2 regions of the Staphylococcus sp. 510 genome follow, and region 1 is predicted to be linked to the other one. Evidence: riboswitches for the same ligand, from Rfam matches in the RefSeq annotation. Region 1 holds a riboswitch; the other holds the start of a gene.
What was found. A riboswitch is a leader RNA that binds a small molecule or an ion and turns the genes downstream of it on or off. The one in region 1 is predicted to bind lysine.
Positions count from the first base shown of each region.

Region 2: it holds a riboswitch for lysine, as region 1 does, so the genes downstream of both, AC2D8K_RS01865 (amino acid permease) here and AC2D8K_RS00550 (aspartate kinase) in region 1, are expected to answer to the same signal.

Region 1 covers NZ_JBXVVK010000001.1:114,768-126,179, reverse strand. The annotation lists gene msaA (regulatory protein MsaA) at 1-190, shown strand, start outside; gene cspA (cold shock protein CspA) at 377-577, shown strand; gene lysA (diaminopimelate decarboxylase) at 867-2,132, opposite strand; gene AC2D8K_RS00580 (alanine racemase) at 2,135-3,211, opposite strand; gene AC2D8K_RS00575 (amidohydrolase) at 3,215-4,366, opposite strand; gene dapD (2,3,4,5-tetrahydropyridine-2,6-dicarboxylate N-acetyltransferase) at 4,551-5,270, opposite strand; gene dapB (4-hydroxy-tetrahydrodipicolinate reductase) at 5,294-6,016, opposite strand; gene dapA (4-hydroxy-tetrahydrodipicolinate synthase) at 6,016-6,900, opposite strand; gene AC2D8K_RS00555 (aspartate-semialdehyde dehydrogenase) at 6,902-7,891, opposite strand; gene AC2D8K_RS00550 (aspartate kinase) at 7,950-9,155, opposite strand; lysine riboswitch at 9,237-9,413, opposite strand; gene AC2D8K_RS00545 (ABC-F family ATP-binding cassette domain-containing protein) at 9,730-11,331, opposite strand.
Region 2 covers NZ_JBXVVK010000001.1:390,600-402,011, reverse strand. The annotation lists gene gap (type I glyceraldehyde-3-phosphate dehydrogenase) at 1-761, shown strand, start outside; gene nrdR (transcriptional regulator NrdR) at 1,048-1,518, shown strand; gene dnaB (replicative helicase loading/DNA remodeling protein DnaB) at 1,519-2,901, shown strand; gene dnaI (primosomal protein DnaI) at 2,902-3,822, shown strand; partial or broken gene AC2D8K_RS01875 (hypothetical protein) at 3,915-4,011, shown strand; gene thrS (threonine--tRNA ligase) at 4,191-6,128, shown strand; lysine riboswitch at 6,179-6,352, shown strand; gene AC2D8K_RS01865 (amino acid permease) at 6,554-8,050, shown strand; ribosomal protein L20 leader region at 8,112-8,235, shown strand; gene infC (translation initiation factor IF-3) at 8,262-8,789, shown strand; gene rpmI (50S ribosomal protein L35) at 8,820-9,020, shown strand; gene rplT (50S ribosomal protein L20) at 9,076-9,432, shown strand; gene AC2D8K_RS01845 (NUDIX domain-containing protein) at 9,610-10,218, shown strand; gene AC2D8K_RS01840 (hypothetical protein) at 10,238-11,158, shown strand; gene tig (trigger factor) at 11,331-11,412, shown strand, end outside.

The DNA of each region.
Region 1 (11,412 bases):
CTGTAAATTAATCAAAGATTGTAACGCATATTACGACAATTGCGTAATGGGGAAATATAATATGTACGCATTTTACAATAATTGTGATTTAAATTTCTGTGAAGATTGTGATGAGGATTTACAAATATTTTATAGTTTTATTGTTTTAAAAAATAATGAAGTTTATTATAATCTTCCAAAAATAGTTTAAATGATAATTTCCTATAATTGTATTGCAATTTTGCATTATTTAAATTATAATATCAAGTAAGCAATAGTTTTATTCCATATTGCAAAAAATATTTGCTATTATCGTTATGAGTAATTAGGTCATGTATTTTTTGTAATATGCGAATAACGCATATTGAATGAATTTTAGTCTTGGAGGTTTCAGATTATGAAACAAGGTACAGTTAAATGGTTTAACGCTGAAAAAGGATTCGGCTTCATCGAAGTTGAAGGAGAAAACGACGTATTCGTACATTTCTCAGCAATTAACCAAGATGGTTACAAATCATTAGAAGAAGGTCAATCAGTTGAATTTGAAGTAGTTGAAGGCGACCGCGGACCACAAGCTGCGAACGTTGTAAAACTATAATAAATAGATTGTAATTAATTGACTTTATTAACTAACACCTTACCAAGATGTAAGGTGTTTTTTTATGCGATTCATTCAATGTGCTATGTGATGATATAGGATACTTTTTAGACTATCATTAAAAACGTGACTTTTAACTCTCAGTGTTAAGTCACGTTTTATTTATGTTTAAATACTAAAGCATCATTTAGAGAGATGAACTCTCAAGATTAAAAAAATGGCTATAACAACGAGTTCCATTAAACTAATTGTTATAGCCTTATAAAATGCCATACGAGATTAACTTTTATTATTTAGTATCGTTAATAATAAGTTGTCTTAATGATTGACGTTTAATCACTTCACGAGCTTTTCCATCTTTGATAAAGAACACTGAAGGTTTTTGCATTTGATTATAATTAGATGCCATTGAATAATGATATGCACCTGTTGATAATATTGCTAAATAATCACCACGTTGTACAGAACTTGGTAATTTTGCATTCTTAATGATAATATCACCAGACTCACATAATTTACCCGCAATAGTAACTGTATCATCCGCTTCTTCTTGGCGATTTACTAATAAAGCTTGATACTTAGCATCATAAAGTGCTGTTCTAATATGATCACTCATACCACCATCTATAGATACGTATTTATTAATTTCTGGTATCTCTTTAATCGTTCCCACTTCATACAATGTTATTCCAGCTTCGCCAACGATAGAACGACCGGGTTCAATACCTATTTCAGGTGTTTCCATATTTAACTGTTGTGCTTCATTTTTGATTGCATCAGTGATTTCAGCAATGCTGCTTTCAATAGGGAAGCTTACATCTCCCTCAACATATTTAATACCAAAACCACCACCAAGATTAAGTAAATCAACATGAATTTGTTGATCATTTAACCAATTCATAACTATTTTTGCAGTTTCAATAAATGCTTCTGTTCCTTCAATTTGTGAGCCAATATGAATATGTACACCTTTTAAATGAAGATGGTTAGTTTGTTTGATTTTATCAATTGCTTCATTAGCTAAGCCATAGCGTATCGATAAGCCAAATTTACTATCTTCTTGTCCTGTTTGGATAAATTCATGTGTATGTGCTTCAACACCTGGGTTAACTCTTAAAACTACTTGTACTGTTTCACTTGCATATCGATCAATTAAATCGATTTCTTCTAAAGAATCTATGACAAAATATCCAATATGATTTTCTAAAGCGTATTTAATTTCATGCTTCGTTTTATTATTACCATGGAAGTGTATACGACTTGGATCAAAGCCAGCTTCTAATGCAGTATACAATTCTCCTTCAGATACAACATCGAGTTGTAAATCTTCCTCTTGGACTAATTTAACCATTTGTATACAAGTAAATGCTTTAGAAGCATATGAAATATTATATTTTAATCCACTTTGTTGAAATGCTTTATGATAACGACGCATTTGATTTCGTATTTGTTCTTCATCATAAACAATCGTTGGGGTACCAAAACTTTGTGCAACTGTTTTAAGACTTGTACCTCCCATTGTTAATTCGCCGTATTCGTTATATTCTACTGTCATCTTTATCTGTACTCCTTTATAAGAGAATCGTGATTCATAGCGCTCAGTTGTTCTGAATTTGCTCCCACACCCTTAAAGGTATATTCATCAATGCGCATACTTTCATTATATAATACAACTTGATCTTGTGCATGTACGTGTTCATCAACTTCTACAAACATATGGCTCATCATTAGGGCACGAATAGGGTAGCGCTTACCGTTTATCAATGCTTCATGTTGTGCTCTTGCTCTTAATATACCGTCACCATAACCAACATCTACCACAGCAAGCTTAGTATTGTCATGTTGTGTTTCAAATGCCCAACTATAGCCACAATAGTCACCATTTTGAACTTCTCTAATTTGTATGACATTCGCTTTTACAGTCAATGCTTGTTGAATGGCTGATTCATTCAATCCACTATATGGACGTGAACCATATAAAGCAATACCCACTCTAGCATGTGTATGGTGGGGGAGAACGACTTGTCCTTCTCGATAATAGCTTGCACTATTTTGAGAATGTATATAGTCGAATTGATACCCTTCATTTAATAATGTATGTAAAACATTCAACCATGCTGAACGTTCTACATCATATTCAGTTACACCAAATTCATCAGCATAACCAAAATGTGTCCATAAACCAGAAATAATCATGCGTTTAGGGTTCTTATTATGTTGATGATCTTGTAATACCTCTTGAATCTCTTCTAGTGTTTTAAATCCAGAACGATGCAGTAAATTTTCAAACTCTAAGTGCACATGAATATCTCGTAAATCTTCTTTATGCTCGTAATAATACTTTAAAGAAGGTAAGGTCATATGAATATGATAATCACGTACAGTATCAAAATCATATACCGCATTCATAAGAAACACCGTTGCATCTGGTGCTAATTCACGTACACGAACCGCTTCTTTAAGTGACGTCGTACTAAATGTATTGATACCTGCACGTAAAAATTGCCTTACCGCAAATTCTAAGCCATAGTGGTAAGCGTTATTTTTAACAACGGCCATAATGGGTTGTTGATTTTTCACTTTCTTAGCATTGTTATAAAATGCTTCTGTATCGACTGACCAAATTGCTGTCAATGCTTACACCTCTTTATAATTTAATAGTAGTTGTTCATAATAATTGGCTACGTCTATTAATACCTTTTCATCAAAATTTAAATGAGACGTATGTAATCCTGTCACATAACCTTTATCTTTATTGCGAGTTCCAACGAAGACGAAGTAAGCAGGTGCTAATAATTGACCATAGAAACTAAAGTCTTCACCAAATAAGAATGGTGTTGGTTTGTCGATGACTTCTAGATTTGCATTTTTAAGTGCCTGTTCAACAGGTTCGCGTAATTTCGGACTATTCATTGTAGGTGGATAGCCTTCCTCAAATTTTACTTCACACGTCACATTAAATAATAATGATACACTTTCAGCAATTTTTTGCATTTGATTTTTTACAATAGTTAAATCATCGACATCATATGTACGAATTGTTCCTTCTAAATAGCCATTACTTGGTACTGTATTGATAGCTTCACCAGCTTCAAAATGACCCATATGTACTATATTTCGTTTTAATCCATTCAAATGAAATTGTTGTATTTGACCCACTTGTGTTAAGACGTGTTGTAAGGCTTCGCCACATGAATGACCTTGTTCTTTATCAGCAACGTGACTAGATAGTCCTGTTAAATAGAATCGGTACTCTGTCGCACTTGCCGTAATTTCTTCGTCTCGAATGACAACTGTGCCTTCATCAGAAAAAGGATTAACGTGAATACCAAATACAGCTTCAATAGGGTAATTATCAAAAGCCTTGGCTTTTATAAGACGATGTGCACCACCACCTGTTTCTTCTGCAGGTTGGAATATAAATACAATATTGTGAGGGAGAGTACCTTTATCTGCCATTGCTTTACAACGCTTAACAAATAACATCAGTGCCGTCGTATGACCATCATGGCCACATGCATGCATCACGTTATCATTTTGGCTACGAAACTCTACATCATTTTCTTCAAAAATGGGTAATGCATCTATATCTGCTCTATAAGCGATAGTATGCTGACTATTACCTTCAAGATATGCAATCGCACCTGTTTCCAATGGACGTTCAAATGGTACGCCTAATTCTGTTAAGAAATTAGTAATGTACTGAGTAGTTTCATATTCATGTAAACTTAATTCAGGATGCTGATGTAAATGTCGACGGTGTGTTGTTACAAATTCTAATTCATTCATCATTATCATTCCTTTCACCATAAAAATCCCAAAATATATACTATTAAATATCATGATAATAAAAAGTCGAAACAATGAGGAGAGGCAATGTGATCATTTGAACGGTAGGGCGTTAAACACACTCACGTTCAAGTTCAAACCATAGGCCACTCCTTTGTTTCAACTGCCGTATTATTATAATAATTTAATCATTTAATTTGCGTAATGCTGATACAATTTCACGTTTAGAATCTTCGACTTCAGACGTTTGCTTGATCACTTTAGCAGGTGTCCCGGCAACAACTGCTCCTGCAGGTACATCTTGCGTCACAATAGCGCCAGCTGCTACAATCGCACCTTCACCAACTCGAACACCTTCTAAAATAACTGCATTTGCACCAATTAACACATTATCTTCAATGACAACAGGTGACGCACTAGGTGGTTCGATTACACCAGCTAATACTGATCCTGCACCAACATGTACATTTTTACCAGTTGTCGCACGACCGCCTAGAGTAGCATTCATATCTACCATTGTACCTTCGCCAACAACAGCACCAATGTTAATTGTTGCACCCATCATGACTACAGCACCATCTTCGATTACAGCTTGTTCACGAATGAAAGCACCTGGTTCAATACGTGCATTCGTATTTGTTAAATCTTTTAATGGGATGGCTGAATTACGACGATCCATTTCAATTTCAATATCCTCAAATTTGTTTTGATACGACTCATAAAATGGTTTCCAATCATCCGCTTCACAAAAGATCACTTTAGAATGATCTGAACCAAATACTTTAAATGATTCGGGGAAGTTGACGCCATCAAATGTACCATTGACATAAACTTTTAAAGGCGTTGATTTTTTTGCATCACTAATATATTGAATAATTTCTTGTGCTGATAAATGTTGTACCATAATTTTGCTCCTTTAGTTATATTTTATAAATTATCAAATGTATAAAAACCGTTTTCTTTATTGATTAATTTTTCAGCTGCACCAATTGCACCATTCGCGAAAATGTCTTTAGATTGTGCTTTATGTGAAATCGTAATTGTTTCATCTGTTCCAGCAAATAACACATCATGTTCTCCAACAATCGTACCGCCACGAACTGTATGGATGCCAATTTCGTCTGGTGTACGTTTCTCAGTTTTATAATGGCGATCATATACTGGAGTTGTTTTATCACGTAATCCTTCTATAACATCATATAACTTCACTAATGTACCACTAGGCGCATCCACTTTCTTATTATGATGTGCTTCTGTCAGTTCAATATCAAAATCTTGTAATAGGGGAACTGCAGCTTCTAAAATTTTAGTAAGTGCATGAACACCATAACTCATATTTGCACTGAAAAATACTGGCATCTTTTTACCTAATGCTTCTAATTTTTGTGTGATTTTCTCTTTTTCACCAGTAGTCGCAACGACTAATGGCAATTCAAATGATTCATCTAATAGGGGTAATAATAAATTAGGATTAGAAAAATCAATTGCTACATCTGCTTCTTTAGCATCTGCAATATGTTCAAATTGTTGGTATGGTGATGAATCACTATTCATCGGTTCAATAACACCGACAATTTCGTGGCCTTTTTCTTCAGCTAATCTAGCAACACGCTGGTTCATAGCACCATAGCCAATTAATAAGATCTTCATTATTTTTCACCTGCTTTAAATGTTTCGTAAGCTTGCTCTAATGTTTGACGATCATTATCCTCAAGTGGTACAAGAGGCAAACGTAATTCATAGCTTCCAAATCCTTCATAAGCCGTTAATGCTTTAATTGGAATAGGATTAACATCAACTGATAACGCGTCTAATAATTGGCCAATCGGTTCAAATGCCTTTGCCAATGTGTCCCCATCTTGTTTAGCATCATATAAGTGTTGAAATGCTTTTGGAATGACGTTAGCAATGACTGAAATCACGCCATTACCTCCACGTTGATAAAAATCAACCACATTGTCGTCATTACCACTATAAATGGCAAATTCATCTTGATTCACACGTTTTTTAACTTCTTCAAAATAATTCAAATCATTTGTCGCATCTTTAAGCGCTACAATATATTTATTTTGACTTAACGTTTCAACTGTTTCTGGTTCAATCGTCATATTCGTACGTGAAGGTACATTATATAAGACAACAGGTAATTCAACTGCATTCGCAATTGTTTCAAAGTGTTGAACTAAACCACGTTGATTTGTTTTATTGTAATAAGGTGTAATTAGCATCAATGCATCTGCACCAAGTTGACGTGCACGTACAGACGCTTGAATAGATTTTTCAGTATTATTTGTACCTGTACCTGCAATCACAGGAACTTGTTTGTTAACTAAATTCACAACTGTTTCTAAAACATGTTCTTTCTCTTCATCGTTTAGTGTAGGGCTTTCAGCTGTAGTTCCATTTACAATAATCGCTTGTGCATTATTTTCTAATAAGAATGTAACGTGTCGTCTTAATGCATCATAATCTACTTCATTATTTACAAATGGCGTTGTTAATGCGACGCCTACACCTTCAAACATGTGTGTCATATTAAAGAACTCCTTTCAATTTTAAAACTTGTTCTAAAACTTGAACGGCATTCAATGCTGCACCTTTAAGTAGGTTGTCTGATGTACACCATACGTGGAAAGTATTGTCTAATGTGTCATCTCGACGAATACGACCAACAAACACGTCGTCTTTACCTGTTGAGTGAATTGCTAAAGGGTATTCATTTTTAGCAGGATTATCTACAAGAACAACACGATCATCTTTATCGAATAATTCTTGAATTGCTTCAACGGTAGTATCTTGTTTTAAAGTAACATCCATTTCAACACTATGGCTATCTTGAACTGGCACACGTACACAAGTTGCAGTCACTTTTAAATCTTTGTCATTTAAAATTTTACGTGTTTCATCTATCATTTTTTGTTCTTCTTTTGTATAACCATTTTCAAGGAATACGTCAATATGTGGTAATACGTTATTATAAATTGGATGAGGATAAGCTTCTGGTGCTTTACCATTTGCACCTTCAGATAAATCTCTCTTACCCTTAACTCCTGATCCTGAAACCGCTTGATATGTCGTATAAGCTACTCTTGATAATCCAAATGCATCTTGCAATACTTTTAATGGTACGACTGATTGAATCGTAGAACAGTTTGGATTAGCAATGATGCCTCTTGTAAAGTGGGGTTCGTTAACCTCAGGTACAACTAAATCAACATCTTCTGTCATACGCCATTGACTAGAATTATCAATGACAATAGCGCCAGCTTTTTCAAATAGTGGGGCGAAGTGTTCACTTGTACCACCACCAGCACTCATCAATACATAATCAAAGTGTTCACTTGCTGCTTCATCTGTAAGTTCTTGTACTGTATACGTTTGCCCTTGAAATTCGATTGTTTGACCAGCTGAACGTGCTGAAGAAAATAGAACCAATTCATCAAAAGGGATCTCTTTTCGATCTAAAGTTTCTAACATTTTTGTTCCAACTAATCCTGTTGCACCAACTACTGCTAATTTTGTCATGTCTAAGTCACTCCGTTTTAAATATTATTAATATTGTGAAAAATTAAGTTAAAATCAATTATATATCAAATGCACCGTACAATTCTTCCACGGCTTTTTCACCATTTTCAGCATCAATGACATAAGAAATACTGATTTCAGAAGTGGTTGTTTGGTAAAAAGGTATCTTCGCATTGATTAATGTAATAAATGCTTTAGATGCTACGCCTGACATATCTCTCATACCGGATCCAATTAATGAAATTTTGACATATGCTTCATTAATTTTGAAATCCAATGCTTCAAAATCGACGGCTAATTGCTCTAAAATAGCTGTGATTTGATGTGCATCTGTATCTTTTATACTGAAGGATAATTGTAGTCCTTCGTGGTTAACGATTTGTGAAATCATATCTACATTGACAGAACCTATTTCTAGCTCTGTGAATAGTTGTGTTAATAATTGATTATCTGGTAGGGGATAAGTGATCGTTACATGCATCATGTGTTGATCTAATGCAACCCCAGTAACTGCTTTTTTCTCTAATAAATCACTTCTAGACATAATCCATGTTCCTTTCACATTTGATAATGTTCTTCCTAAATATAATGGTATATCATAATTTTTTGCCAACTCTACGCTACGTGTCTCAAGTACACCAGCACCTAATGCGCTCATTTCCATTATTTCCTCGTATGATACATACTCCAAACGTTTGGCATGACTCAATATTCTTGGATCTGTAGCATACACACCATCAACATCTGTGTAGATTTCACAAGGAATCTGATTACTTGCTGCTAAAGCTACTGCTGTCGTATCAGAACCGCCACGGCCGAGTGTAGTTAATTCATGATCCTCGTTGATACCTTGGAATCCAGCTATGACAAGTACATCGTACTTATTAAAAGCTGTTTCAAAGGTTGATGGGTCAATTTCAGCAATTTTACTTTTTAAATGATGACCAATGGTCTTGATACCTGCTTGATATCCTGTCATTGCCTTTGCACTAATACCAATATCATTGAGAACCATTGATAAATATGAAACAGTTTGTTGCTCTCCTGTAGTTAACAGTAGGGCGAGTTCTTGCTCTTTTGGTGTTGATGTTAATGTGGACACATTTTCCATTAATTGGTCCGTGGTTTTGCCCATTGCACTAACCACCACAATCAGTTGTTCACCTTGTTCAACACGATTTTTTAGCATACCTGCTATATTTTTAATTTTTGTAAAATCACTGACGGAAGAACCGCCAAATTTCAAAACACTTCTATTCAATATTTGTCCTCCTCAGTTAGTAGGGAGACACATCCATTCAATAAAAAAGAACAAGTCTGGAATGCGACTTGTTCTACATTTATGTACAAGTGATGCACTCCATTATTGTGAAATAATGACAAACTCTTAGCTCTTAACCAAAAAGTCCAACAAATGATACCTGCTATTATCATTCGTTTCGGCATTGCCCCCTTTCAATATTAGCTGTTAGCAGACAGTTGCCTAATATTTACTCATGTTTAATGCGCCTCATCAAAATCTTATTCAATTGATATGTTTTTATTATACATATACCACATGTGACTGTAAACCGATAATTGCGATTTTTTAAAATAAACAGAAAATTTAGAGCCACTTTTTCAAAAAATATAGTGGCTTTTATTCAATCGTTGCTAAACGATTGTAAACCTTTTAGTGCATTTTAATAGTTAGTATCTCTTGTGCACTCGGATAACAAAACGAGTGTATTCCTTAAAATATAAATAACTAGAGTAGTAGGGGAATGTTCATTATATCTGTATATAAAAAGCGTATAAATACATCATCAAAATGTATTCATACGCTCAATCGAAGTCATTTATTGTAATACTCCTGTTTCTTTTAAGTATTCTTCATAAGGAATTTCTTTAGAAACGGCACCAGATTGATTTAAATCAATCACACGGTTAGCAATTGTATTGATAAATTCAAAGTCATATGATGTAAAGATCAATGAACCTTTAAATGATTTCAAACCATCATTGACTGCTGTGATACTTTCTAAGTCTAAGTGGTTGGTAGGCTCATCAAGTAACAATACGTTAGCACTTGATAGCATCATTTTACTTAACATACAACGAACTTTTTCGCCACCTGATAACACGCTTGCTTTTTTCTTAACTTCTTCACCACTAAATAACATACGTCCTAAGAAGCCACGTAAGAATGTTTCAGTTTGTTCATCTTCTGGTGCATATTGACGTAACCAGTCAACAAGATTCATATCCACACCATCAAAGAATTCAGAGTTATCTTTAGGGAAGTAACTTAATGAAGTTGTTACACCCCATTTATAAGATCCTTCATCAGGCTCCATTTCACCAGCTAAGATTTTAAGTAATGTTGTTTTAGCAATTTCACTATCACCAATTAAAATAGCTTTATCATTAGGATTCATTGTAAATGAAATGTTATCTAATACTTTTTCACCATCAATTGTTTTTGATAGGTTTTGAACAGTTAATAAATCATTACCAATTTCTCTTTCAGGTGTGAATTTAACATATGGATAACGTCTAGATGAAGGTTGAATATCATCTAATTCAATTTTTTCTAATTGTTTCTTACGACTCGTTGCTTGTTTTGATTTAGAAGCATTCGCTGAGAAACGCGCAACGAAATCTTGTAATTCTTTAATTTTTTCTTCTTTTTTCTTATTTTGTTCTTGAGCCATTTTTTGAGCTAATTGGCTTGATTGATACCAGAAATCATAGTTACCAACATATACTTTGATCTTACCAAAGTCTAAATCTGCAATATGTGTACACACATTATTTAAGAAGTGACGGTCATGGGATACTACGATAACAGTATTTTCAAAGTTGATTAAAAAGTCTTCTAACCAACTAATAGCTGGAATATCTAAACCATTGGTAGGCTCATCTAGTAATAATACATCTGGATCGCCAAATAAACTTTGGGCTAGCAATACTTTTACTTTTTGGTTATTTTCAAGTTCAGACATTTTCTTGTCTTGTAATGAAGCATCGATACCTAATCCTGAAAGTAGGTTAGCTGCATCTGCTTCAGCATTCCAACCATTCATTTCAGCAAATTCGCCTTCAAGTTCAGCAGCACGAATACCATCTTCATCACTAAAGTCTGGTTTCATGTAGATTTCATCTTTTTCTTTCATTACTTCATATAAACGTTCATGACCTTTGATCACAACATCAAGTACACGTTCATCTTCATATGCGAAGTGGTCCTGTTTTAAAATCGCTAATCTTTCATCTTTACCTAATGACACATGACCTGTTTGTGAATCTAACTCACCAGATAAAATTTTTAAGAAAGTAGATTTACCTGCACCATTTGCACCAATTAAACCATAGCAATTACCTTCAGTAAATTTAATATTTACATCTTCAAATAGCTTACGATCGCCAAAACGTAAACTTACATCAGTTACTTGTAACATGCATTTGCTCCTTTTTTATATCGTTATTCTAACGGAAGAATTATATCATATTATAACGATAGTTTCGACCACCGATAACTT
Region 2 (11,412 bases), 280 kb from region 1:
ATATAGATGTTGTCATCGAAGCAACTGGTAAATTCAATCATGGTGATAAAGCTATTGCACATATTAATGCTGGTGCAAAAAAAGTATTATTAACAGGCCCATCTAAAGGTGGTCATGTTCAAATGATTGTGAAAGGTGTCAATGATGAAAAGCTAGATGTTAATGAATACGATATTTTCAGTAATGCATCATGCACAACTAACTGTATTGGGCCGGTTGCTAAAGTATTAAATGATGAATTTGGTATTGTGAATGGTCTGATGACTACAGTACACGCAATTACTAATGACCAAAAGAATATTGATAACCCACATAAAGATTTACGTAGAGCACGTTCATGTAATGAAAGTATAATTCCGACATCTACAGGCGCTGCGAAAGCATTAAAAGAGGTACTACCTGAAGTAGAAGGTAAATTACATGGAATGGCACTAAGAGTACCAACTAAGAATGTTTCACTTGTAGATTTAGTTGTAGATTTAGAACAAAATGTAACAGTAGAACAAATTAATGATGCATTCAAAAATGCAAATTTAGATGGTGTATTGGATGTAGAAAGCGAACCACTTGTTTCAGTAGATTTTAATACAAATCCAAATTCTGCAGTAATTGATGCACAATCTACAATGGTTATGGGTGATAAAAAAGTTAAAGTTATCGCTTGGTATGATAATGAATGGGGATATTCAAACAGAGTTGTTGAAGTAGCAGAACAAATTGGTAAATTGATAGAATCTCATAAAGCAGTAGAAGCTGTATAAAAATCATTTTTTAGCGACTGCCAATGTAACCTTTAATGCTAAAGGTTACATTGGCAGTTTTTTTGTTCTTATAAAGTGGGGGTATCAAATTTATCATAAATTAAATAGAGAAAAATTTAAATTTAACATCATTTTTGAAAATGTCACATTTTTTATTTAGGTTGTTATATTTAATGATATAAAATAGTTTACACTTTTAGTCATATAATTTAAAAGGTGCTTTCTTTTGTAACGTGCGAATTTATAGTATAATTGAGCATAATCTAAATAGAAAAGGGTGACAATCATGAAATGCCCAAAATGTAATTCAACGCATTCGAGAGTAGTAGATTCACGTCATGCAGAAGATGCAAACGCGATTCGTCGAAGAAGAGAATGTGAAAATTGTGGTACAAGATTTACAACATTTGAACATATTGAAGTGAGTCCATTAATAGTAGTGAAGAAAGATGGAACGAGAGAACAATTTTTAAGAGAAAAAATCTTGAATGGATTAGTTAGGTCATGTGAAAAACGTCCAGTGAGATACCAACAACTAGAAGATATAACAAATAAAGTGGAGTGGCAATTAAGAGATGAGGGTCATACTGAGATTTCATCTAGAGAAATCGGAGAACATGTAATGAACTTATTAATGCATGTTGATCAAGTTTCTTATGTTCGCTTTGCTTCTGTATATAAAGAGTTTAAAGATATTGATCAACTGTTGGCCTCAATGCAAGGTATTCTTAATGATAATAAACGGAGTGATTTATAAATGGGGTTAAATTCCTTTGAATTAGGGTTAAGACCACAAGATAGTTTTGAAGTGATACAAGATTTTTATTTAAACTCACAACATCTTGAAATATTAAACCGTCTGTTTACACCTTTAATTGGGCCTCAAGCAATTGGTTTATATCATTTTATGCATCAATTTTCCAATGATATTGAACAACCATTAACCCATTATGTCATTATGAATGAACTTAAAGAAAATTTAATCGACTTTAGAAATCAAATGGATTTGTTAGAAGCAATTGGTTTAATGAAATCATTTGTTAAACATGATGAGCAACAAACACATTTTATATATCAATTGATTCAGCCGCCGTCACCATCCCAATTTTTCAATGACCCTATGTTATCTGTATTTTTATATAGTGAAGTTGATAAAAAAAGATACCAAGTACTAAAGAAACATTTTGAACAAACTTTTAGAGATTTAACGCAGTATCAACAAACAACGAGAAAGTTTACAGATGTCTTTAAAGTACCCAATAGAATATTAGATATCGACACACAAGATATACCTAAAGCGAGTGAGTATCAAGGACTTGATTTGTCTAATGAATCTTTTGATTTTGATATGTTGAAACAGATGTTACATAACCACTTCATTTCAAATGAAATCGTGACAAAAGACGCTAAAAGTCTTATTATTCAACTTGCAACTTTATATGGTTTAACGGCTGACGCGATGAAACATATTATATTGAATTCAATTACTAGTGCTCAACAATTATCTTTTGAAGAGATGCGTAAACAAGCGCGTTCATATTATTTAATAGAACATGAAAACCAATTACCTAAATTAGAATTGAATAAAAGCATTAAACAAAGTGAAAATTCGAACCAATCTAATGAAAACCCTAATCCTGAAAATGATACGGAACAATGGCTTCAATTGTTAGAACAGACGAGTCCAATTGATATGTTAGCCTCATGGTCTGAATCAGAACCAACATTGTCTCAAAAGAATATGATTGAAGAATTAATTCATAGAGAAAAAATGAACTTTGGGGTTATTAACATCTTATTACAATTTGTTATGCTCAAAGAAGATATGAAATTACCAAAATCATATATTTTTGAAATTGCTTCGAATTGGAAGAAGAAAGGGATTACTACGGCTAAACAAGCTTATGAATATGCCTTGAAAGTTAATCAACCTAAACCATCTTATGAGAATAAATCGCAACCTTATCAAGGTTATAATCGTAAAAGTAAATTGGTTTCTAGAGAGAAAACACCTAAATGGTTAGAAGAAAGAGATAATCCGAATGCTACAGAACTTTCAAAAGATGAAAAGGATGAACAATTTGAAAAGGATAGACAAGCATTCTTAGAACAATTAAATAAAGATTGGGAGGAGGATTAGATGGAAAGCTTTAAGAATATTGTAGGTTCAAATAAAGATTTCGAAAAGAGAATTGCTAAAATACGTCAGCAGGTTGTTAATGATCCTGATGTTAAGCAATTTTTAAATGAACATCAATCAGAATTAACTAATGCCATGATTGATGAAGATTTAAACGTTCTACAAGAATATAAAGATCAACAAAAGCACTATGATGGGCATCATTATAATGAATGTCCTAATTTTGTTAAAGGCCATATACCAGAATTATATATCGAAAATGAACGTATTAAAATCCGCTATTTGCCATGCCCATGTAAAGTGAAATATGATGAAGAAAGACTTAATTCTCAATTGATTACATCACATCATATGCAGAGAGATACTTTAAATGCAAAGATTAAAGATATTTATACAACTGGACGTAATCGATTGGATATTGCAATGCAAGTTAATGATATATGCAAAAAGTTAATAAATGGTGAGAATGTCAAAGGGCTATATCTGTATGGACCTTTTGGCACTGGAAAGTCATTTATTTTAGGTGCCATAGCAAATCAACTCAAAGCTAAAAAAGTGCCATCTACTATAGTTTATCTTCCCGAATACATTCGCACATTAAAAGGTGGTTTCAAGGACGGGAGTTACGAAAGAAAATTACAAAGAATTCGAGAAGCTAACATTTTAATGCTAGATGATATTGGTGCAGAAGAAGTAACGCCATGGGTTAGAGATGAAGTTATTGGCCCATTATTGCATTATAGAATGGTTCATGAATTACCCACTTTCTTTACTTCTAATTTAAGTTATGATGAATTAGAACACCATTTATCAATGACACGTGAGGGTTCAGAAAAAACGAAAGCAGCTCGAATTATTGAACGTATTAAGACGTTATCCACACCTTATTTCTTAAAAGGTGAAAACTTTAGAAACAATTGATATTTTCATAAAATGTTGTATAATAGAATCAAATCTAAATCGTTGAAACTGTTGAAGACATGATAATTTAATCACTGTTACACAGAAAGCCGTTGTTTGATGAGAATATGGCTAATAAATTAAATTATTACTACTTTAATGCATGGTATTTGTAATGAATACTCGGCTCAAGACCGTTATCTTATGTAGAGAAGACGTTAAAATTGCTCGTTTTTAATCGAGTATTGTTTTAACGCTTAACTAGGGTGGTACCACGACAATCTCGTCCCTGATTTAGGGATGGGATTTTTTTATTTTCTCTATAGTTTTACATTGATTTATTTCAATAAGTCAACGATATGATTTTTTATAATTTAGGAGGTTATAGTATGGATCAAATTAATATTCAATTTCCAGATGGTAATTCAAAGGCATTTGATAAAGGCACTACTACTGAAGATATAGCTCAATCAATCAGTCCAGGTCTACGAAAAAAAGCTGTAGCAGGTAAATTTAATGGACAAATGGTAGATTTAACACGACCGTTAGAAGAAGATGGTGAGATTGAAATTGTTACACCAGGCAGTGATGAAGCATTGGAAGTATTGCGTCATTCAACTGCTCATTTGATGGCTCAAGCATTAAAACGTTTATACGGGGATGTTAAATTTGGTGTAGGTCCTGTCATTGAAGGCGGCTTCTACTATGATTTCGATACAGATGAAAAAATTTCATCAGATGACTTTGAAAAAATTGAAAAAACAATGAAAAAAATTGTCGATGAGAATCATAAAATCGAAAGAAAAGTAGTCACTAGGGATGAAGCTAAAGCATTCTTCAAAGATGATCCATACAAATTAGAATTAATTGATGCAATACCTGAAGATGAAAATGTAACGCTATATAGTCAAGGAGAATTCACTGATTTATGTAGAGGTGTTCATGTACCATCTACGTCTAAAATTAAAGAATTTAAATTATTATCAACAGCTGGTGCATACTGGCGCGGAGACAGTAATAATAAAATGTTACAACGTATTTACGGTACTGCATTCTTTGATAAAAAAGATTTAAAAGCGCATTTAGAAATGTTGGAAGAGCGCAAAGAACGTGATCACCGTAAAATCGGTAAAGATTTAGAGTTGTTTGCAAATAGTCAACTAGTTGGAGCTGGTTTACCACTATGGTTACCTAATGGTGCTACAATTCGTCGTGAAATTGAACGTTATATTGTAGATAAAGAAGTAAGCATGGGATATGACCACGTATATACACCAGTATTAGCAAATGTTGATTTATATAAAACATCCGGACATTGGGATCACTATCAAGAGGACATGTTCCCACCTATGAAATTAGATGAGACAGAAGAAATGGTATTACGTCCGATGAACTGTCCTCACCATATGATGATATATAATAATAAACCGCATTCTTATAGAGAATTGCCAATTCGTATTGCCGAATTAGGTACTATGCATAGATATGAAGCTAGTGGTGCTGTATCAGGATTACAACGAGTAAGAGGTATGACTTTGAACGATTCACATATCTTTGTTAGACCTGATCAAATTAAGGAAGAATTCAAACGCGTAGTTAATATGATTCAAGATGTATATAAAGATTTCGGTTTCGAAGACTATCGTTTCAGATTAAGTTATAGAGACCCAGAAGATAAAGAAAAGTATTTTGATGATGATGAAATGTGGAATAAAGCTGAAAACATGATTAAAGAAGCGGCTGACGAATTAGGGTTATCATACGAAGAAGCTATCGGAGAAGCGGCATTTTATGGCCCTAAATTAGATGTGCAAGTTAAAACAGCTATGGGTAAAGAAGAAACATTATCTACAGCACAATTAGATTTCTTATTACCTGAGCGTTTTGAACTCACATACATTGGTCAAGATGGAGAGCAACATAGACCTGTAGTTATTCATCGTGGTGTTGTATCTACAATGGAACGATTTGTTGCATTCTTAACTGAAGAAACTAAAGGTGCATTCCCAACTTGGTTAGCACCAAAACAAGTTGAAATTATCCCAGTTAATTTAGATTTACATTACGACTATGCAAAATCAATTCAAGATGAATTAAAATCTCAAGGTGTTCGTGTTGAAATCGATGATCGTAATGAAAAAATGGGTTATAAAATCCGTGAAGCCCAAATGCAAAAAATCCCTTATCAAATAGTGGTAGGAGATAAAGAAGTAGAAAACAATGAAGTAAATGTACGTAAATACGGTTCTCAAGATCAAGAGACATTAGAAAAAGATGAATTTATTTGGAATTTAGTAGACGAAATCCGTTTAAAAAAGCATAGATAAGCTTGAAATTTAAACGCAGTTCATGTATATTACAAGTTAGTTAAATAAAAAGTTGAGTTAGAGGTTGCAATATTAAAGAGTCGCTTGTCAGAAGTCTTATGGGACATATGTTGAACAAGTTAAAGGTAATGTTGCCGAAACAAGTGATAACCATAATTATGACTTGTTGGGACAGTTGTCGAAAGAAACTGTACTGTCACAGAATGTGATGTGCTACCTTATATAGATAAAAGCAAAGTGGTTGCATATCTTAAAGGTATGTAGCCACTTTTTTGTTTTAGATTTATAAATAAAAGTAACATAATTAAGTGAGATATGGTACAGCTATTGAAATAGATGATGAAACAGAACTTAATGTGTTGTTTCTTTAATAAATGATAAAACAAAATCATAACTGCCTCTAAATACAAAGAAAGGAATCTTCTATGAGTAAAAACAAAAGTCAAAATGAAGGGATACAAAGAGGTTTAAAAGACCGCCACATATCTATGATAGCGATTGGTGGTTGTATTGGAACAGGTCTATTTATGACTTCCGGTGGAGCCATTCACAGCGCTGGTGCCTTAGGTGCTTTGATTGCTTATGCAATTATTGGAGCAATGGTATTCTTCTTAATGACCTCACTAGGCGAGATGGCCACATATTTACCAGTTTCGGGATCATTTAGTACATACGCCACACGATTTGTAGACCCATCTCTAGGGTTTGCATTAGGGTGGAACTATTGGTTTAACTGGGTCATTACAGTAGCTGCAGATGTAACCATTGCCGCTCAGGTCATTCAATATTGGTCCCCAATGCAAAGTGTTCCCGCTTGGGTATGGAGTTGTATATTTTTAGTTATTATCTTTGCACTTAACTCATTGTCAGTTCGAGTATATGGTGAGAGTGAATATTGGTTTGCACTTATAAAAGTTGTTACTGTCATCATATTTATTGTAATAGGATTATTAACTATTGTAGGTATAATGGGTGGTAAATTCGTTGGTTTTGAAACCTTTACTAAAGGAGGCGGCCCTATCCTTGGTGGTAACTTAGGTGGTAGCTTACTTTCAATATTAGGTGTGTTCTTAGTTGCTGGCTTTTCATTCCAAGGAACTGAATTAATTGGTATTACAGCAGGGGAATCTGAAAATCCTGAAAGAGCCGTTCCAAAAGCAATCAAACAAGTGTTCTGGAGAATATTATTATTCTATATACTAGCAATTTTCATCATTGGTATGCTAATACCATATGATAGTAGTGCACTTATGGGTGGAGAAAATAGCATCTCTACTTCACCATTTACATTAGTGTTCCAAAATGCTGGACTTGCATTTGCAGCATCATTTATGAATGCAGTTATATTAACATCAGTGTTATCTGCAGGTAATTCAGGGATGTATGCGTCTACTAGAATGTTATATTCAATGAGTAAAGATAAACTAGCATTTAATTCATTTTCTAAAACGAATAAAAATGGTGTACCGCACATTTCTCTAATCGTAACTGGAATTATTGTTGTAGTGATTTTTGCAGTACAACATTTTAGTGGTGATGCATATGAATATATCGTTGCAGCAAGTGGTATGACAGGATTTATTGCTTGGGTCGGTATAGCAGTGAGTCATTATAGATTTAGACGTGCATTCGATAAGCAAAATTATGACAAATCTAAATTAAAATATACGGCTAAATTATTCCCATTCGGCCCAATATTTGCCGGATTCTTATGTATAATTGTTATACTAGGTCAAGACGTCGATTTTATTAAAACAGGGGACTTTGACTTAAATCGATTTATTATTACTTATATGGGAATTCCGGTGTTCTTAGCATTCTTTATATATCATAAAGTACGATATAAGACTAAAAAAATTCCATTAGAACAAGTAGATTTACGACAAGATGTATCTATGGAAGAAGTAAGACATCATGATTAATAAAAAAAGTAGTTGACGAATACATTTATTGTTGATATGATTAATAACGTTGAATACGAAACGAACCAAGTAGAAGCTCCCGCTTCTCACCTGTAGCGACGCAATAAGCAGTTGGCAGGTTAATCATGTTACACAATTAATGTGTGAAGAAGAGCGGGTAGTGATACTCGCTCTTCTTTTTGCTTGGGACAATTTCGTAAAATTCTGGGAGGTGTCAACCATAGCAAAAGATCAGACTCAAATTAATGAGAAAATTCGTGCAAAAGAACTTCGTTTAGTAGGTCAAGATGGTGAACAAATTGGTGTTAAATCAAAACAAGAAGCATTAGAAATGGCTGAACGTGTTGATTTAGATTTAGTAATCGTAGCACCAAATGCTAAACCACCTGTTGCAAGAATTATGGATTACGGTAAATTCAAATTCGAACAACAGAAAAAAGAAAAAGAAATGAAGAAGAAACAAAAAACAATTAACGTTAAAGAAATTCGTTTAAGTCCAACAATTGAGGAACATGATTTCCAAACAAAATTGAAAAATGGACGTAAATTCCTTTCTAAAGGCGATAAATGTAAAGTTTCAATTCGTTTCAGAGGTCGTGCTATTACTCACAAAGAAATTGGTCAACGCCAATTAGAAAAATTTGCTGAAGAATGCAAAGACATTGCAACAATCGAACAGAAGCCTAAAATGGAAGGCCGTCAAATGTTCCTTATGTTATCACCAATTAATGAAAAATAATTAATAATAATTTCTAGGAGGAAATGAATCATGCCTAAAATGAAAACTCACCGTGGAGCAGCGAAACGTGTTAAAAGAACTGGTTCAGGTCAATTAAAACGTTCAAGAGCTTTCACATCTCACTTATTCGCAAACAAAAACACTAAACAAAAACGTCAATTACGTAAAAGTAGATTAGTTTCTAAAAGTGATATGAAACGTGTAAAACAATTATTATCTTATAAAAAATAATACAACTAACGAATATAGAATAATTACGTAGATAGAATCTAAGGAGGAATTTAATATGCCACGAGTAAAAGGTGGAACAGTAACAAGAGCACGTCGTAAAAAAACGATTAAATTAGCTAAAGGTTACTTCGGTTCAAAACATACATTATATAAAGTAGCAAAACAACAAGTAATGAAATCAGGTCAATACGCATTCCGTGACCGTCGTCAACGTAAACGTGATTTCCGTAAATTATGGATTACACGTATTAATGCTGCAGCACGTAAACACGATATTAGTTATTCACGTTTAATGAACGGATTGAAAAAAGCTGACATCGATATCAACCGTAAAATGTTATCTGAAATTGCTATTTCAGACGATAAAGCATTCGGTGAATTAGTATCAAAAGCTAAAGACGCTTTAAAATAAACTAAACTCATAAAAGCTGAGACATTTTAGGATGTCCCAGCTTTTATTTATATTTCTTTAAATTTTAAAATGGAATTGTCTAAGCATTGATATTAATAGAGAATATTGATAACGATCGCGAATTGAAAATAAGTTTGATAGAATAATATTATAAAAGAAAACATAAAGGAGTTTAGTATGTCTAAATTTGATGAGCAAATTATAGTTGTGCCAAGAGCAACACTTTTCGATAATGAAAAGAATGCATTTAATGGATTTTTATCAAAAAATGATGAAAAAGGTAGTAATATTTTCAATGCATTAAGTCAGTATGACGTGAAGCGTAGAGGTGATATGGAAGAGGATCCAGAATTTAAGCAACTTATTTCATATTGTTTATTAGAAAATCAAAGTGGTGAAATACTTGTGTATGAGCGTCTTTCAGGCGGCGGAGAAGAAAGACTACATGGCCAATCCTCAATTGGCGTCGGTGGTCATATGAACGACGTTGTAGGGGCAGATTCAATTAATGAAGTGCTAAGAGTGAATGCGCAAAGAGAATTAGAAGAAGAAGTAGGTTTATCTGCAGAAAATTCTCAAAATATGGAATACTTAGGCTTTATCAATGATGACAATAATGAAGTAGGTAAGGTTCATATGGGTGTAGTATTTAAAATAACAGTCAGTTCAAATGATGTAGAATCTAAAGAAACAGATACGTTAAGAATCAAATGGATTGAAAAAGGGAAAATAGAATCATACGATGACTTTGAGACATGGAGTGCATTAATTCTTCAAGATTTATAATAATTGAGGTGCAAATTGAATGTCAGATATCATCCCATTCCCATTATCTGAGAAAAAGTTAAAAGAAGATATTAGAAAAGCGGAATTAACACAAGACTTGGATAGAATGTATGAATTATTTGAACAATATGAAAGCCAATTTGAATTAGATGAAGCACTTGCAATTAAAAAGTGCGATACGCTTTATCAAATGAGGGCATTTTTGGAATTAAGAGAAGAAGCTATCATTTTACTTAAACAGGGTTTAAATAAGTATGATGAGTTAATGATTTATTATATTAAGAGTTTGAATGGTTTAGAACAGTACTATGAATCAGTTGAAGTGATTAATCAAATTATTGATGAAGTACGGGACCATAAGACTAGAATGGAATTATTTCCACTTAAAGAATATGCACAATCTAAGCTAGATTCAAATCATGAACAATTAACTCAATCATTAGCTCAATTTCATCAATTAAATGCAAGAGAACAAACGCACGTTCTACTTCAACTCATCGATAATGGTCATTATGATTTTAAAGAAACAATCCATTATTTGTTAAGTCATTCTACTTTCGAAAATAATATTGTAAGTTTAATGATAGAATACCTAAGGTTCGCACAATCTGAAAGTATCGTAACCGTTACCAAATATGGAACAACAGTTAATATCATCCCTAAAGAGTTAAGTGGTCTTGAACACACGACTTTAAAATCAATTATCTTACCAAAAGTGATCGAGGATCTTGAAGATGGTGCCATACATATTGTTGACGAAGCGAACCATATTATGAATAATCATTCTATATTGTTATATCCTCTTAATATAGAATCTTTATTTCCAATAGAAGATTGGATTGTTGCATATGATGTTTATTTTAAATCTATGTTAGGTATAGATGATAATGTTGTTAATCAAGATGTTTTATCATATATATATCAATTAGATAAACAATGATAAACTCAATTTCTTGCAAATAATTCTTAAATCGTTTAACGTAAATTTTAATTGAATTAAGTAATAAATCATTTCGCAAACGTTGCAATTTCAATGTTTGTGTACACAATTGACCTATGCTATAATAGGGAAGTTGAAAAAATAAAATAGTTATTCATGGAGGTATTTATACATGACAGCAACTTGGGAAAAAAAGGAAGGTAACGAAGGATTATTAACTGTTACTGTTCCATCAGAAAAAGTAGATAAAGCAT